Regions from separate parts of the Spongisporangium articulatum genome, predicted to be linked through region 3. Evidence: riboswitches for the same ligand, from Rfam matches in the RefSeq annotation. Region 3 holds a riboswitch; each other region holds the start of a gene.
What was found. A riboswitch is a leader RNA that binds a small molecule or an ion and turns the genes downstream of it on or off. The one in region 3 is predicted to bind S-adenosylmethionine.

Region 1 (5,768 bases), on a different contig from region 3:
GCGTCTCGTCGGCGGGCGACTGCGGAGCCGGCGCGGACGGCGGGGTGCCCCAGCCCCCGGCCGGCACCTGGGTGGGCGGGGGCGGCGGGTACGGCTGCGGCGTGCTCGCCCCGAGCCCGGTGCCGCCCTCCAGCTGGCGGAGCAGGTTCATCGCCCGGCCCGCCTGTTCGGGCAGGCACAGCACCCGGTACTCGGTGGCCACGATCTGCGAGGTCGAGCTGAAGTCACGCCGGCCGCCGGTCAGCGAGTAGGCCAGCAGCGCGTAGGCCAGGCCGAAGGCGGCGCCGAGCGGGATCGCCGCCAGCCACGAGCCGTCCTTGCCCGCCCCGATGATCAGCAGCAGGAACCCGATCATCGCGCCGAAGTAGGCGCCCGAGAAGAGACCCGACATCGCCACCCGCGGGTAGGTGAGCCGGCCGGTGACCCGCTCGACCATCTGCAGGTCGACGCCGACGATGGTCACCGACTGCACCGGGAAGTGCTGGTCCGACAGGTAGTCGACGGCCCGCTGCGCCTCCACGTAGGTGCGGTACGACGCGATCGTGTCGCCGCGGGGCGGGGTGGGCAGGCCGGGACGGGCGGCGCCGGTGGGACCGAGGTTCGACATGTGATCATTCTCCCCCGCACCGCAGGCGGCCCCGCAACCGGAGCCGCCTGCGAATCGACTGGGAGATTACTGGGTGCCGGCCCGGTCGGCGTTGGCCGCGGCCTCACCCTCGGACGAGAGGCCCGAGGTGCTCAGTTCCCCGCCCGCGTTCTCCAGGTGGGCGCGCACGAACCAGTGGAACAGCTCCAGCTGGTGCAGCTGACCCACGAGCAGGTCGTTGGTGACGTCGTCGAGGTCCTCGGTCTCCTGGGCCGCCTTGCGGTGGTCGGTGATGACCCCGGTGTAGACGATGTCGAGCGCGGCCAGGTGCTGGATCGCGCCCGCCCGGCCGACCGAGTAGTCGTCCCAGGTGCGCTGCTTGACGATCGCGCCCGGCGTCCCGTCCGGCGAGGCGCCGAGGGTCGCGATGCGCTCGGCAACGGCGTCGGCGAACTCGCGCACGACGTCCACCTGCGGGTCGATCATCTGGTGCACCGAGATGAAGTGCGGGCCCACCACGTTCCAGTGGGCGTGCTTCAGGGTCAGGTGCAGGTCGTTCAGCGCGTTGAGGCGCTGCTGGAGAATCTCGGCCACCTTCCGGCCCGTGTCGAGGCTCAGACCGGGCACGGTGTACGACGGCTTGTCGAACGAGGGGGCCTTGCTGCTGGGTGCGTCAGTCGTGGTGGTCATACCCCCGACGATAGGAGCGCCTTGTACTGACCGCACCTTGAGATGTCAAGGGCCGCGCACCCTTTGCGTGTGCGCGGCCCTCGATCACGTGCTAGCCGCTCAGCTCTTGCTCTTGTACAGCTCCAGCAGGCGACGCCCGACGATCATGCGCTGGATGTCGGCGGTGCCCTCCCCGATCAGCAGCATCGGCGCCTCGCGGTAGAGCCGCTCGATCTCGTACTCCTTCGAGTAGCCGTAGCCGCCGTGGATGCGGAACGAGTCCTCCACGACCTGCGCGCAGTACTCCGAGGCCAGGTACTTGGCCATGCCGGCCTCGAGGTCGTTGCGCTCACCCGAGTCCTTCTTGCGGGCGGCCATGATCATCATCTGATGGGCGGCCTCGACCTTGGTGGCCATCTCCGCCAGGCGGAACTGCACGGCCTGGTGCTCGGCGATCGGCTTGCCGAAGGTCTCGCGCTGCTGGGCGTACTCGATGCCGACCTCGAAGGCGCGCATCGCCAGGCCGCACGCGCGGGCGGCGACGTTCACACGGCCGACCTCGACGCCGTCCATCATCTGGTAGAAGCCCTTGCCGGGCTCACCACCGAGGATCTCGGCGCTCGTGGTCTCGTAGCCGTCGAAGACCAGCGGCGTGGTGTCGACGCCCTTGTAGCCCATCTTCTCGATCTTGGCCGGGACCTCGAGGCCCTTGCCGACCTTGCCAATGCCCGGTTCCTTCTCGACCAGGAAGGTGGTCATGTTCTTGTAGACCGACTTCTCGCCCAGCTCGGTCTTCGTGAGGACCGCGACCAGCGACGAGGAACCGCCGTTGGTCAGCCACATCTTCTCGCCGTTGATGGTCCAGGTGTCCACCCCGTCGGCCGTCGGCTCACCCTTGGTCGCCTTGACCTTGATGGCGGAGACGTCGGAGCCGGTGTGCGGCTCGCTCATCGAGAAGGCGCCGCGCAGCTCGCCGGCGGCCATCCGGGGCAGGTACTTCTGCTTCTGCTCCTCGGTGCCGTGGTGGATCAGCATGTGGGCGACGATGAAGTGGGTGTTGATGATGCCCGAGACGCTCATCCAGCCCCGGGCGATCTCCTCGACGCAGAGGGCGTAGGTCAGCAGGGACTCGCCCAGGCCGCCGTACTCCTCGGGGATCATCAGGCCGAAGATCCCCATCTCCTTCATGCCCTCGACGATCGCCGTCGGGTACTCGTCCTTGTGCTCCAGCTCGTTGGCGACCGGGATGATCTGCTCATCCACGAAGGTCTTGACGGCCTTGAGGATCTCCCGCTGGTCGTCGGTGAGACCTTCAGTGTTCTGCAGGCGACCCATGAGCCGTCGCGCTCCTTTGCATCAGTTGCATCAGTTCAGTGGTGGTGTTCGGAGTATGGACAGCCTGCCAGAGGCAAAGCACCCTGGCTCGGTGTGACCGTCACCACCGGGGGACCCGCCCGCCGCGCGATCCTGGCCGCCGGCGTGCTGGGCGGGCTGGGCCTGATCGGGACGGCGGGCGCCCTGGTCTACGAGGACGTCCTGCCCGGCCGCGTGGCCGCCCTGAAGTGGCTGGGCCTGACCGGCCCGGCCGGCGCCGTCCCCGCCGTCCCGACCGGGCCGTCGGCCTCCGGCCGGTTCCGTTCCCACCGGCGCGGGGTGGACGTGAACTGGGCCGTCTCCTACCCCCGGGGGTTCGAGGACGACGCCCGCCTGCCGGTCTGTCTGGTGCTCCACGGGCGGGGGGCCAGTGCCGCGGGGATGCAGGAGATCGGCTACCCCCAGGTGCTCTCGGCGGCCGTGGCGGCCGGGGTGCCCCCGTTCGCGCTGGCCGCCGTCGACGGCGGGGAGACGTACTGGCACCCGCGGCGGGACGGCGACGCCCAAGGGATGCTGCTGGAGGAGTTCCTGCCGCTGCTGGCCCGGCGGGGGCTGCAGGCGTCGGAGAACGACCGGATCGGGGTGCTCGGCTGGTCGATGGGCGGGTACGGCGCGCTGCTGCTGGCCGCCCGGCTGGGGTCCGAACGGGTGGCCGGGGTAGTCGCCGAGTCCCCCGCCCTGTGGCTGGAGCCGGGAGACAGCGCGGCCGGGGCCTTCGACGACCGCGAGGACTTCGAGCGCAACGACGTCTTCACCCGCGCCCGGCTGCGGGCGCTGACGGGCGTGCGGGTCAAGATCGACTGCGGTCGCGCCGACCCGTTCTGGTGGGCCGCCCGCACGTACGCGCAGGACCTGGGGAAGGCCACCGGGACGGCGCCCGAGACCGACTTCGGGGACGGCGTCCACACGAACCGCTACTGGCTCGCAAAGGCACCGAAGTCGATCGGATTTATCGGCAATGCGCTGGTCAGGTGAGGTCCGGCCCCAAAACCGGGCAGAGGAGTCCACATGATGGACATCACTTTGACGCTGAAAGAGAGCGCGCCGTACCTTCGTTGAAGCCATCCAGAGCGACCGAGAGACCTGGCTCGTAGACGTCGCAGCAACCACCCCGACTGGGGCAGGTGCTTCCGCCAGGAACGATGGGAGCAGACATGACCCCGGCACCGAAGACCCCGCCGCTGACCAAGCGTGCCTACGTGGATCTTCTGCGGACCGCCAGCGCGGCGTGTCTGGCCGGCGTCTGCGCCGGCTGAGCCCAGCCGAACCCGCACCACTGCACCGCGCCCGCCCGGGCGCGGTTCGAGCGCGCGCACGCACCCGTCGTCCGAACCCGCAAAGGATCCGTGAGCAGTTCCGTGAGCACCGAGACCCCGGCCAAGACCCCCGCCGCGAAGGGCGCCGCCGCGCGCCCGAAGCGGCCCGAGGGGCAGTGGGCGCTGGGTGAGCGCGAGCCGCTGAACGAGAACGAGGCCTGGAAGGCCCGGGAGGGCGGGCTCGCCGTCCGCGAGCGCATCCTGTCCACGTACGCCGAGCAGGGCTTCGCCAGCATCCCCGGCGAGGACCTGCGCGGCCGGATGCGCTGGTGGGGCCTGTACACGCAGCGCAAGCCCGGGATCGACGGCGGCCGCACCGCCTCGCTGGAGCCGCACGAGCTGGACGACGAGTACTTCATGCTCCGCGTCCGCATCGACGGTGGCGCCGTGACCGTGGCCCAGCTGCGCACCTTGGCCGAGATCTCGCAGCGGTTCGCCCGCGGCACGGCCGACATCACCGACCGGCAGAACATCCAGTACCACTGGATCCGGGTCGAGGACATGCCCGAGATCTGGGACCTGCTGGCCGCCGCCCGGCTGTCGACCACCGAGGCCTGCGGGGACACCCCGCGCGTCGTCCTCGGCTCGCCCCTGGCCGGCATCGCCGCCGACGAGATCATCGACGGCACACCCGCGATCAAGGCCATCGTGAAGCAGTGGGTGGGCGACCCGACGCTGGCCAACCTGCCCCGGAAGTTCAAGACGGCCGTCAGCGGCAGCCCGCACCAGGACGTCGCGCACGAGATCCACGACATCGCCTTCGTCGGCGTGAACCACCCCGAGCACGGCCCGGGCTTCGACCTCTGGGTGGGCGGTGGCCTGTCGACCAACCCGATGCTCGCGCAGCGGCTGGGCACCTGGGTGCCGCTCGACGAGGTGCCCGAGGTGTGGCACGGCGTCATCCAGATCTTCCGCGACTACGGCTACCGGCGGCTGCGGACCCGGGCCCGGCTGAAGTTCCTGATGGCCGACTGGGGGCCGGAGAAGTTCCGCCAGGTGCTGGAGGACGAGTACCTGAAGCGTCCGCTCCTCGACGGCCCGGCGCCGGTGCTGCCGACCACCAAGCACGACCACGTCGGCGTGCACCGGCAGAAGAACGGCAAGTTCTACGTCGGGGCCACGCCCGTCGTCGGGCGGATCAGCGGCTCGGTCCTCGAGGGGCTCGCGGACGCGATGGAGAAGGCCGGTTCGAACCGGCTGCGGTTCACCCCGCAGCAGAAGCTCGTGGTGCTCGACGTGACCGCCAAGCGGGTCGCCGACCTGCTCGACGACCTGGACACGATCGGCCTCACGGCCCGCCCGTCGATCTTCCGCCGCGGGACGATGGCCTGCACCGGCATCGAGTTCTGCAAGCTGGCCATCACGGCCACCAAGTCGACCGCCACGACCCTGGTGAACGAGCTGGAGACCCGGCTGGCCGACGTCCCCGAGCTGTTCACGCTCGACGGCCCCTCGCTGACCATCAACATGAACGGCTGCCCGAACTCGTGCGCCCGCGCGCAGATCGCGGACATCGGTCTGAAGGGCATCCAGGTCCCGAACCCGGACGACCCGCAGGGCCCGACGGTCGAGGGCTTCCAGATCCACCTGGGCGGCGGGCTCGGCGTGCACGCCGGATTCGGCCGCAAGCTGCGCGGGTTGAAGACGAGCTCGGCCGACCTGCCCGACTACGTCGAGCGGGTCGTGCGGCGCTGGCTGAAGGAGCGCGACGGCGAGGAGACCTTCGCGTCGTGGGTGCTGCGGGCGGACGACGAGGCCATCCGGTGAGCGCGGCTGAGGGCGCCGCGCAGCCGGCCGGTACGACGCAGCGGGCGGTCCCGTAC
Region 2 (5,768 bases), on a different contig from region 3:
ATCCTGACCCCGGGGGCGCCGAGCGAGACGTCGTTCGAGCACGCCTTCCTGTCCAGCCTCCTCGGCTTCCCGCTGGTCGAGGGTCGGGACCTCCAGGTCCGCGACGAGCAGGTCTGGTTCCGCTCGCTCGGCCGTCCCGAGCGCGTCGACGTCGTCCTGAGAAGGGTCGACGGCTGGTTCTGCGACCCGCTGGAGCTGCGCGGCGACTCGCGGCTCGGCGTCCCGGGGCTGCTGCAGGCCGCTCGGGCGGGCAACGTGAGCATCGTGAACCCGCCCGGCGCGGGCGTTCTCGAGAACGGCGGCCTCGTCCCGTTCCTGCCCCGGCTGGCCGAGGTCCTGCTCGACGAACCGCTGAAACTGCCCAGCGTGCCCACCTGGTGGTGCGGCCACGACGCGTCCCGCCGGCACGTGCTGGCCAACCTGGGCGAGCTCGTCGTCCGGCCGATCGCGCGCGGAGTGGGCCGCGCGAACCGGTTCGGCTGGGAGCTGTCGAGCCGGCAGCTGGCCGCGTTGCGGGCGCGGATCGAGGCCGAACCGCACAACTGGTCCGCCCAGGAGCGGCTGGAGATGAGCAGCACCCCGGTGGCCACCGCCGCCGGGCTCGAACCGCGCCGTCTGGTGCTGCGGGCCTTCGCCGTGGCCGGGCCCGACGGGTACACGCTGATGAACGGGGGGCTCGGCCGCGTGGGCGCCGAGGTGGCCAGCTACGACATCTCCAACCAGAGCGGGGCGTCGGCCAAGGACGTCTGGGTGCTGGCCGACTCCGACGTCGACCTGGCCGACCTGGCGGTCGTGCCCGCACCCCTGGTGCAGCAGCCCGGAGCCCCCGAGCTCGAGGTGCTGGACGACGTCCCGGTGGCCGCCGCCGCGACCGCGGCGGTTCCGGCCCGCGTCGCCGAGGACCTGTTCTGGCTCGGCCGGTACGCCGAGCGGGCGGAGGACGCGGCCCGGTTGCTGCGGGTCGCCTCCGACCTGGCCGCCGACCACGCGCACGCCCCGGGCAGCGTCGGGCACGGATCGATGACCCGGATGCTGCGGGCGCTGACCGGCGTCACCACCACCTTCCCCGGGTTCCTCGGCGAGGGTGCGGCCGAGCGCCTCGAGGAACCGGGCCCCGAGCTGCTGCGCCTGGCCGTCGACACCTTCCTGCCCGGGTCGCTCGCGCACGGGGTGCGGCACACGATCGAGGCCGCGTACGGCGTCCGGGAGCTGCTGTCCACGGACACGTTCCTGGTGCTGTCGGGCATGGAGCGGGCGCTGCACGAACTGGCCCAGCGCGAGGAACCCGAGCTGTACCTGCAGCCGGCCACCTCCCGCGTGTTGGAGGGGCTGCTGGCCCTGTCGGGGCTGGCCGCGGAGAGCATGGTCCGCGACGGAGGCTGGTTCGTGATGGACGCCGGGCGCCGGATCGAGCGCTCGCTGCAGCTGGTGCAGCTGCTGCGGCACGCGCTGGACCCGCAGCTGGGGGGCGCCGAACCGCTGGACGGCGAGGAACTGGTGCTGGAGTCGGTGCTGATCGCCGCCGAGTCGGTGATCACGATGCGCCGCCGGGTGCCGGGCCGGCCGCGGGCCCAGGCCGTGCTCGACCTGCTGCTGGTCGACCCCGACAACCCGCGTGGCCTGGCCCACCAGCTCGACGCCCTGGATGCCGACCTGGCCGGGCTCGAGGCCGGGCTGGCCGGCTCCCGCGACCTGCCCGAGCTGGACGCCGCGCGGGCGCTGGTGGCCGGGGGCGTCGTCGTCGGGGAGGCGGCCGACGACCGGACGGCGCTGCTGGCCCGGCTCGAGGAGCTGTCCGGCGTCCTGTCCGACCTCGGCTACGCGGTCGCGCGCACCTACTTCGCCCGCGTGCTGCCGCCGCGACCGCTGGCCGTGGACGGCCGGGAGACGCGATGAGCGAGACCACCGCGCGGACCTACCGTGTGCGGCACGTGACGACGTACGAGTACGAGGACGACGTCACCTCCTCCTACGGCTGGGCCTACCTGACCCCGCGCGACGCCCCGGGCCAGCAGGCGCTGTCCGCCGAGGTGACGGTGGCCCCCGCCGGGCTGGTGGCGAACGGGCAGCCGGATTTCTTCGGCAACCACGCCTCGTACTTCGAGGTGCACACGCCGCACCGGAAGCTCGTGGTGACCGCCGAGAGCCGCGTGGTCGTCGACCGGCCACGGTTCGAGCTGGCCACGCTGGACGACGTGCGCTGGGACGAGGTCGGGCCGTACGAGCCGTTCGCGGACGTTCCGGACGCCCCGATGCTGGCCGCGCACTACCGGCTGGAGTCGCCCCGCTTGGCCATCGAGCCCGTGGCCACCCTCGCCCGCTCGTGGTTCACCCCCGGCCGGCCCCTCGGGGAGGCGCTGCACGCGCTGGTGCACGGCATCTACGCGGGGTTCCGGTACCGCTCCGGGGTGACCACCGTGACGTCGTCACTGTCGGAGGTGCTGGCCCGCCGGGAGGGCGTCTGCCAGGACTTCGCGCACATCGCGGTCGCCGCCATCCGCTGGGCCGGCCTGCCCGCGCGCTACGTCAGCGGGTACGTCGAGACCACGCCGCCGCCCGGCCAGCCGAAGCTGCAGGGCGCCGACGCCTCGCACGCCTGGGTCTCGGTGCTGGTGCCGGGCATCGGCTGGGTCGACCTGGACCCGACCAACGACGGGGTCGTCGACTCGGCCTACGTGGTGACCGCGTGGGGCCGGGAGTACACGGACGTGCCGCCGCTGAAGGGCGTGATCTTCACGGAGTCGGCCAACAGCACGCTCAGCGTCGCGGTGGACGTCGAACGCCTCTAGATCGCGCTCGGAATCCGACACGTTCGTGTGGGATTCGGGGCGCGATTCAGGCGGTGGCCTCGACGCGGGCCGGCGGCAGGCCGAGGACGCCGCGCAGGGTCTTGGACTCGTAGCCGCGGCGGAAGGCGTCGTTCTCCAGCAGAGCCGGGATGACCGCGCGGGTCAGAACCTCGAGCTCGTCGAGGCCGTCGGCCCGGACGCGGAAACCGTCGAGCCCCGTGCGCTGCCAGCCCTGCAGGCGGGAGGCCAGGCCGGCGGCGGGCCCGGACAGCAGCGGGAGGCCGTCGTCGGCGGTGCCCAGGTGCAGGTCGGTGCCGAGGCCCAGGCGCAGGTCGGCGAACACCAGAAGCTTCTCCGTGGGCCGCGGCGACCCGGCCCGCAGCTCGCGCAGGGCCGACACCGCGGGGGGCGTCTGCTCCGGCGTGGCGACGACGGTGAAGGCGATGTCCGCCTCGGCGACCGCCTCGGCGGGGTCGTCCCCGACGACGCAGGCCCGCACCTCGGTGCCCGGACCACCCGCCCCCGGGGCGGGTTCGAGCTCGAGTCGGCGGACGTCGTCCGCGCGGGTGATCAGCAGGCCCACCTTGGCCCTGAGCCCGAGGTCCGTCGCGCTCGCGGGAAGCGTGACGAAGTCGAGGCGGGCCCGCTCAGCCGCCTCCACCAGCGCCGGCAGGTCCGCCTCGGGACAGCCGTCGAGGGCGACGGCCAGTCTCAGGGGCGTCACGCAGGGCATGGCGGGCGTCCTTCGTCGGTCAGGGACCCGCAGGGAGTCCGCGCTTGCCGCGCTCACCTCGAGCACGGCCCGGTCCTCACCCGGAGCACCCCACCGCGGAGGAGGGTTGCCGACCAGCGAGCCGGGGCTTGGCGCTGGTTCTCATGACCGCCGTCGATGATACGGGCGTCTCACGGACCGGACAAGACCGGCGATTAGTCGACTGGATCACTCCACATTGACGGGCGGATGACGCCGTGGTTACGGTCTGCGGCATCGGGCGGTCTACGGTCCTGACCACGGCATGAGAGTTGCCGCAGCGGTCGTGTCCCTGGTCGCGCCCGGCTTCCGACTTATCGATCAAGGAGATCCGATGGCCCTGCCCCACGACGACGACCCGAAGCTCGCCGAGTACGCGCACCCCGAGCGGCTCGTCACCACCGACTGGCTCGCCAAGAACCTCGGCACCCCCGGCCTCGTGGTCGTCGAGTCCGACGAGGACGTGCTGCTGTACGACAGCGGCCACATCCCCGGCGCGGTGAAGGTCGACTGGCACACGGAGCTCAACGACCAGACCACCCGCGACTACCTGGACGGTGAGCAGTTCGCGAAACTTCTCTCCGAGAAGGGCATCTCGCGCGACTCGACGGTTGTCATCTACGGCGACCGGAACAACTGGTGGGCCGCCTACGCCCTCTGGGTGTTCTCGCTGTTCGGCCACCCGGACGTGCGCCTGCTGGACGGCGGCCGCGCGGCCTGGATCGCCGAGGACCGCGAGTTGTCGACCGAGGTGCCGTCGCTGCCGGCGGCCGACTACCCGGTCGTCGAGCGCGACGACTCGACCATCCGCGCCTTCAAGTCCGAGGTGCTGGAGCACCTCGGCAAGCCGCTGGTCGACGTCCGCTCCCCCTCCGAGTACTCGGGCGAGACGACCCACATGGCCGACTACCCGCAGGAGGGTGTGCTGCGCGGCGGTCACATTCCGGGTGCGGCGTCGGTCCCGTGGGCGCGGGCCGCGGCCGAGGACGGCCGGTTCAAGGGCCGCGCCGACCTGGAGGCCATCTACCTGCAGGAGCAGGGCCTGAAGGCCGACGACGACGTGATCGCCTACTGCCGCATCGGTGAGCGCTCCAGCCACACGTGGTTCGTGCTCACCCACCTGCTGGGCTTCTCGAACGTCCGCAACTACGACGGCTCGTGGACCGAGTGGGGCAACAGCGTGCGAGTGCCGATCGTGAAGGGCAGCGAGCGAGGCTGACGTCACGTTCACCCGTCTGGCTCAGTGAGGCGGCCCGGCTAGGGTCGGTGCGATGAGGATTCGTGCCGCCCTTGCCCGGGCCGCTTTCCGTTTGTCGCGGTTCACCAAGGTGGGGACGGTGCCCCGCAACGGCATCTTCATCGGGGCCCCGCACACCTCGAACTGGGACTTCGTGCTGGCCCTGATGCTGCTCTGGCACGACCGGGTGCCGCCGCACATCCTGGTCAAGAAGGAGTTCTTCCGCTGGCCGTTCGGCTACGTGATGCGCGGGCTCGGCTGCGTGCCGGTGGACCGGTCGCACCCGGGTGGGATGGTCGGGCAGCTCGCGGAGATGGCCGGTGGGCGCGAGGATTTCACGGTGGTCGTGGCGGCCGAGGGCACGCGCAGCAAGGGTGAGTACTGGAAGTCCGGGTTCTACCGGCTGGCGCTGGAGACCGGGCTGCCGGTGACGCTCGGCTTCGTCGACGGGCCGTCGCGGACGACGGGCACGGGGCCGAGCGTGACCATGACCGGCGACGTGAAGGCCGACATGGACGTGCTGCGGGAGTTCTACGCCGACAAGCGGGGCCTGAAACCCCGGCACCGCACCGAACCGCGTCTGCGCGACGAGCTGGATGGATAGGCTGCGGCAATGGACGGTGACGTCACTGCTGCCCTGGTCACCGGAGGGCTCGGGCTGGTGGTCGCGGTGGGCAGCGGCATCCGCTCCGAACTGAACAGTCGGCGTCAGGTACGAGTCGATGCGGACCTCGAGAAGTTGCGCAGCGAGCTGGAACTGGCTCGGAATGAACTCGTCAGACAGCAGGCGGACGTCGAGCTGTTCGACCAGTACAGGCGTCCCCTGCTCGCCGCGGCCGTCGAACTGACCCGCCGCCTCGGCAACATCCGCCATCGCAACTTCGACATCTACCTGCGCACCAGTGGTCGTCGCGGTGAACTTGCCGTGCTCACCACGCTCTACCGACTGGCCAGCTACCTGGGCTGGCGCGAGGTCATCACCCGCGAGCGG
Region 3 (5,768 bases):
GCCCGGGTGGCCCTGCTGCGCAACGCCGACGAACGGCGGATCCTGGCCCGGGAGGCGGCCAGCGACGCGCTCACGGGGCTGGTCAACCGGCGCGGCGCGATCGGCGCGGTGGCCGACGCCGCGGCCCGGCCCTCGCCCGACGCGATCGCCCTGCTGCTCATCGACCTCGACGGGTTCAAGGAGGTCAACGACTCCAGCGGGCACCTGGTCGGGGACGGCGTGCTGCGGGAGGTGGCCGGGGAGCTGCGCACGGCGGCCCGGCAGGACGACATCGTGGCCCGGTGGGGCGGCGACGAGTTCGTTGTCATCGCCGTGCTCGACCAGGAGCGGGCCGTGGCGCTGGCCGACCGGCTGCGCGAGCGGGTCCGGGCCTGCGCCGAGCGCATCGGCGCCCCGGGCATCACGGCCAGCATCGGCGTGGTGGTCCGGAACGGGCCGATCGTCACCGACCAGTGGCTGCGCACCGCCGACGAGGCGATGTACCGGGCCAAGCGGGCCGGCGGGGACGCCACCGTCTGCGGCTGACGCGTTGCTCCGAACGGGGTAACCCGGCTGTAGCCGCGGGGGAGAGCGGTCGACGGGGCTCCTGTGAGCCTGGACCCCGGCCCTGGAGTCGACGCTGCCCAGTCGCAGGTGTCGGTCGGCTCCGGGGACGTCGTCCGGCTGCTCCCGCAGCCCCGGCACGTGGCCGTCAACACGCCCTCCCGGCGTCCCGTGCTGCTGGTCGCCCTGCTCGTCGCGGCCGTCCTGGCCGGGCTGCTGTGCGGGGTGGCCGCAGGCCGCGGCCACGGCCCGTGGGCCGGCACGCTGGCCGGTCGCTGGGCCCGCCCGGCGCTGCCCGCCGACGCCGCCCGCGCACCGCTCGCCGTGCCCCTGGCCGCGCCCTCGGGAAGCGGCGGGTACCGGTTCCTCGAGCTCGAGGACGACGGGTCCGGCACCCCGGTGCGCTGGGACCCGTGCCGCCCCATCCACTACGTCATCCGCCCGGACGGCGCCCCGCCCGGCGGTCTCGCGGCCGTGCGGTCCGCGATCGCCCGCCTCGAGCAGGTCACGGGCCTGCGCTTCACCTCCGACGGCACCACCGACGAGGCTCCCCGCACCGGCCGCCCGTCCATGGACCGGGCCCGGTACGGCGACCGCTGGTCGCCCGTCCTGATCGCCTTCACCGACCCGACCGAGTTCCCCTCGATGGCCGGGTTCGCCGGCCTCGGCGGCCCGGAGTCGATCGGCGGGAACGACCCGGGTGAGCGGCGCTACGTCACCGGCGTGGTGCTGCTCAACCGCGAGAACCTGGCCCAGATCGCCACCTGGGACGACGGTTCGGCGCGGGTCGAGGCCGTGGTCCGGCACGAGTTCGGGCACCTCGCCGGGCTCGACCACGAGAACGACGACGACTCGCTGATGAACCCCCGGCCCGACGGCACGCCCGCCGACTACGCGCCGGGTGACCTACGCGGCCTGGCCAAGCTGTCCGGTGGGCCCTGCTTCCGCGACTACTGAGCCGTGCTCGTCCTGTAATTCACAGGCCCTGAAACGGCTGGTTGTGCACAGGTTCTCGGGTGCACGCCCGCGTCGCGGGTCGATCCGGGCCAGGCTTGCTCGGCATGACGTCGAGTGCGATGCAACCCGGGCCGGGGCCCGATGAGGACTTCGAGTACGACGTGGTGCTGTCCGGTTCCGGGCCGGCCGATGCGGTGGCCGCGGTCTGGTACCGGCTGGGCTACAAGCCCGCCGAGAGTCTCGTGATGGTGGCCGTGCACGAGCCGAAGGGGCGGTTGGGGCTGACCCTGCGCGGCGACGTCCCGCCGGACCTGCCCGGCCGCCGTGAGCTGATCCGCCAGCTGTACCAGCCGATCCGGGCCGCCGGAGCGGTCCGGGTGCTGGTGATGCTCTTCCAGGCCGACCTGTTCGACGCCCGGCCCGGTCGGGCGCCGGGGTCGCGGCCGTCGGTGCGGGTCGCTCAGCTGCGAGACGAGGTACGTCGATTGGGCGGGTCCGTCATGGACGTGATCGGCGTCGGGCGGGACTCGTACCGTTCGCTCGACTGCCGGGACCGGACGTGTTGTCCCGCGGCGGGTTTCCCGATCGCCGAGATCGAGACCAGCCGGGCGGCAGCCACGTTCACGGTGGCCGGCCGGGCCCTGGTCTCCTCGATGGAGGGGCTGCTGGACGACGTCCAGCCCGAGCCGTTCGCGGGTGCGCCTGCGGAGGACCCGGGGCCGTGGACCGTCGCCGATCGCCTCGGGTGGTGGGAACGGTGGGCGGCCGCCTTCGACGCGGACCAGCTGGGCGACGGGGAGGTCGCGGCGCTCGGGCCCACGCTGGACGATCCGTGGCTGCGCGACGCGGTGGTGCTGGCCGGGCTCGGCGGGGACCGCGACGTCGTCCGCGCCGGTCTGCACCTTTCGGAGGACGGCTGGGACGGCTTCCTCACGTCCGGCGGCGGGCCCGAGTACGACCGGGTGCTGGCGCTGGACCCGGAGACCGAGCACCGGGCGGCGCTGCTGGAACGCAGCCGCGTCGTCCTGGCCGCCGTGGCCCGGCGGTCGGCGCCGGGCGCGCGGGGCGGGGCGCTCGCCGTCCTGGCCCTGCACGCCTGGTACCAGGGCGACACGACCCGGGCGCGGCTCCTGGTCGAACGGGCCCTGGCCGACCGGCCCGGGCAGTCGCTGGCCCGCCTCGTCGGCCAGCTGCTGCTGACCGGTACGGCCCCCGGGTGGCTGCCGCCGGCGTGGGTCACCCGGCCGGGTGTGACCCCGGCGACATCCAGGGCCCGCTCGGGCCCGAACACCCAGGAGAAACACGGGTGAAATATCGACCTGTCTGGTGCACAATGGAAGGCACGGTTCCGCAGGGGCGCGGGGTTGGTTATCCTGTGCCCACGGTCATGAGTGCCAGCGACAAGCCCCGGCTAGCTGGCCGGCAACCCTCCTTCCGCGGTGGGGTGCCCCGGGTGATGACCTGGTCGCCGTCCCGGGCGCATCCCAGGGCGGCGGCAAGCGCGGTCGACTCCCCGTCGACGCGTCGGCTGCGGGCCCTGCCCGCGCGGGCACGCCTGGCGTGCCCCTGACCTGGAGGAGAGACACCCATGTCCGACGGCTGGTCCTTCGAAACCCGGCAGATCCACGCCGGTCAGACGGCAGACGGCACCACCGGGGCCCGCGCCCTGCCGATCTACCAGACCACCTCGTTCGTCTTCGAGAGCACCGACCAGGCCGCGGCCCGGTTCGGGCTGGCGGAGCTCGGCAACATCTACACCCGCCTCAACAACCCGACCACCGACGTGGTCGAGCAGCGCATCGCCAGCCTCGAGGGCGGCGTCGGCGCGCTGCTGGTGGCCAGCGGCCAGGCGGCCGAGACCCTGGCCATCCTCAACCTGGCCCAGGCCGGCGACCACATCGTCTCCAGCCCCAGCCTCTACGGCGGCACGTACAACCTGTTCCACTACTCGCTGCCGAAGCTGGGCATCGAGGTCTCGTTCGTGGAGAACCCCGACGACCTCGAGTCGTGGAAGGCGGCCGTCCGGCCGAACACCAAGGCCTTCTTCGCCGAGACCATTTCCAACCCGAAGCAGGACGTGCTCGACATCGAGGGCGTCGCCGGGGTGGCGCACGAGGCCGGCGTCCCGCTGATCGTCGACAACACCGTCGCCACGCCCTACCTGATCCGCCCGATCGAGCACGGCGCCGACATCGTCGTGCATTCGGCCACGAAGTACCTGGGCGGTCACGGTGCGGCCATCGCCGGCGTGATCGTCGACGCGGGCAAGTTCGACTTCGGCGCCGACCAGGCCAAGTACCCGGGCTTCAACGAGCCCGACCCCAGCTACCACGGCCTGGTCTACGCCGAGACGCTCGGCGCGAACGGCATCTTCGGCGTCAACCTGTCCTTCATCCTCAAGGCGCGGGTGCAGCTGATCCGCGACCTGGGCCCGGCGGTCTCGCCGTTCAACGCCTTCCTCATCGCGCAGGGCCTGGAGACGCTCAGCCTGCGGATCGAGCGGCACGTGGCGAACGCGAAGGCCGTCGCCGAGTGGCTGCAGGGTCGCGACGAGGTCGAGTCGGTCTCTTACGCGGGCCTGCCGTCCAGCCCCTGGTACGCCAACGCGCAGAAGTACGCGCCGAAGGGTGCGGGTGGCGTGCTGGCCTTCGAGATCAAGGGCGGGGTCGAGGCCGGCAAGCGGTTCGTCGACGCCCTCGAGCTGCACAGCCACGTGGCCAACATCGGTGACGTGCGCAGCCTGGTGATCCACCCGGCCAGCACCACGCACAGCCAGCTCACCCCCGAGGAGCAGGCCGCGACCGGCGTCACGCCCGGTCTGGTCCGCCTCTCGGTCGGCCTGGAGAACGTCACCGACATCATCGCCGACCTCGAGGCGGGCTTCCGGGCCGCCAAGGGCGACTGAGCGCGCTGTCCGAGCGAGAAGGCTGAGTACACCACGCATGTCAGCGGCTGAGGCGGAGACCCCGTCCCCGGGTGAGAACCCGGGGACGGGGTACCCCGTCGTGCTTCCACCGGCGTCCGGCGCCTGGTTCGAGGGTGACGAGGTCGGGCACCGGCAGTTCGTGGACGTCGGCGACATCGGCCTGGAGCGTGGCGGCCGGCTGGCGGGGGTCCGGATGGCGTACGAGACGTGGGGCGAGTTGTCCCCGGCCCGTGACAACGCCGTCCTGGTGCTGCACGCGCTGACCGGCGACAGCCACGTCGCCGGTGACGCCGGCCCCGGGCATCCCACCCCCGGCTGGTGGAGCGAGCTGATCGGGCCGGGCCGCGCCCTCGACACCGACCGCTGGTTCGTCGTGGCCCCCAACGTGCTCGGCGGCTGCCAGGGCACGACGGGCCCGGCCTCCACGGCCCCGGACGGCGTCCCGTACGGCAGCCGGTTCCCGTACCTGACGGTGCGGGACCAGGTCTCCGCCGAGGTGCGGCTGGCCGATGCGCTCGGTCTGGACCGGTGGGCGCTCGTCGTCGGCGGCTCGATGGGTGGCATGCGCGCCCTCGAATGGGCCGTCATGCAGCCCGACCGGGTCGAGCGACTGTTCCTGCTGGCCACCACGGCGGCCGCCTCCGGCGACCAGATCGCCTGGTGCTCACCGCAACTGGCGGCCATCAAGGCCGACCCGGCCTACCGGGGCGGCGACTACTACGGCGGTGCGCCCGGCACCGGGCCGCACCTGGGCCTGGGCGTCGCGCGCCGCATCGCGCACGTCACCTACCGCACCGAGCACGAGATCAACCTGCGCTTCGGGCGCCGCCCGCAGCCGGGGGAGGACCCGCTGGGCGGGCGCGGCCGGTTCGCCGTCGAGTCGTACCTCGACCACCACGCCGAGAAGCTGGTGCACCGGTTCGACGCGAACTCCTACCTCGTGCTCACCGAGGGCATGAGCAGCCACGACGTGGGGCGCGGCCGCGGGGGCGTCGCCGCGGCGCTGGCCCGGGTTACGGCGAGGACGGCGGTGGCCGCCATCGACTCCGACCGCCTCTACCCGCCCGACCAGAACGCCGAGATCGCCGCCGGCATCCGGCACTGCACCGGGATGCGGCTGATCTCCTCGCCGTACGGGCACGACGGGTTCCTCGTCGAGACCGAGCAGGTCGGCAAGGTCCTCGGCGAACTGCTCTGAGCGCTCATGCTCCCGCTAACCACCCCCTAGGCCGCGAAATAGCCTCTCGAACGGTGGCTTCCGGGAGTATGAGCGTCAGGGGGTCGTGATCCAGGACTGGACGGCGGGCCAGGTGGCCGCGAAGCCCGAGTGCAACGCGAGACC

Region 1: linked by a shared signal. The riboswitch ahead of ACIB24_RS15470 (putative leader peptide) and the one ahead of ACIB24_RS10865 (bifunctional o-acetylhomoserine/o-acetylserine sulfhydrylase) in region 3 are both predicted to bind S-adenosylmethionine.
Region 2: linked by a shared signal. The riboswitch ahead of ACIB24_RS01150 (hypothetical protein) and the one ahead of ACIB24_RS10865 (bifunctional o-acetylhomoserine/o-acetylserine sulfhydrylase) in region 3 are both predicted to bind S-adenosylmethionine.

What each region holds. Positions count from the first base shown of each region.
Region 1 covers NZ_JBITLV010000005.1:100,231-105,998, forward strand. Annotated here, with positions in the region: gene ACIB24_RS15450 (general stress protein) at 1-607, opposite strand, end outside; gene ACIB24_RS15455 (Dps family protein) at 674-1,276, opposite strand; gene ACIB24_RS15460 (acyl-CoA dehydrogenase family protein) at 1,376-2,590, opposite strand; gene ACIB24_RS15465 (alpha/beta hydrolase) at 2,684-3,604, shown strand; SAM riboswitch class I at 3,688-3,778, shown strand; gene ACIB24_RS15470 (putative leader peptide) at 3,784-3,885, shown strand; gene ACIB24_RS15475 (nitrite/sulfite reductase) at 3,988-5,712, shown strand.
Region 2 covers NZ_JBITLV010000001.1:237,457-243,224, reverse strand. Annotated here, with positions in the region: gene ACIB24_RS01160 (circularly permuted type 2 ATP-grasp protein) at 1-1,896, shown strand, start outside; gene ACIB24_RS01155 (transglutaminase family protein) at 1,893-2,789, shown strand; gene ACIB24_RS01150 (hypothetical protein) at 2,836-3,513, opposite strand; SAM riboswitch class IV at 3,558-3,671, opposite strand; gene ACIB24_RS01145 (sulfurtransferase) at 3,875-4,759, shown strand; gene ACIB24_RS01140 (1-acyl-sn-glycerol-3-phosphate acyltransferase) at 4,878-5,381, shown strand; gene ACIB24_RS01135 (hypothetical protein) at 5,391-5,768, shown strand, end outside.
Region 3 covers NZ_JBITLV010000003.1:260,154-265,921, reverse strand. Annotated here, with positions in the region: gene ACIB24_RS10880 (diguanylate cyclase) at 1-525, shown strand, start outside; gene ACIB24_RS10875 (matrixin family metalloprotease) at 589-1,500, shown strand; gene ACIB24_RS10870 (DUF4192 domain-containing protein) at 1,605-2,810, shown strand; SAM riboswitch class IV at 2,884-3,008, shown strand; gene ACIB24_RS10865 (bifunctional o-acetylhomoserine/o-acetylserine sulfhydrylase) at 3,089-4,405, shown strand; gene metX (homoserine O-acetyltransferase MetX) at 4,443-5,624, shown strand; gene ACIB24_RS10855 (NUDIX domain-containing protein) at 5,700-5,768, opposite strand, start outside.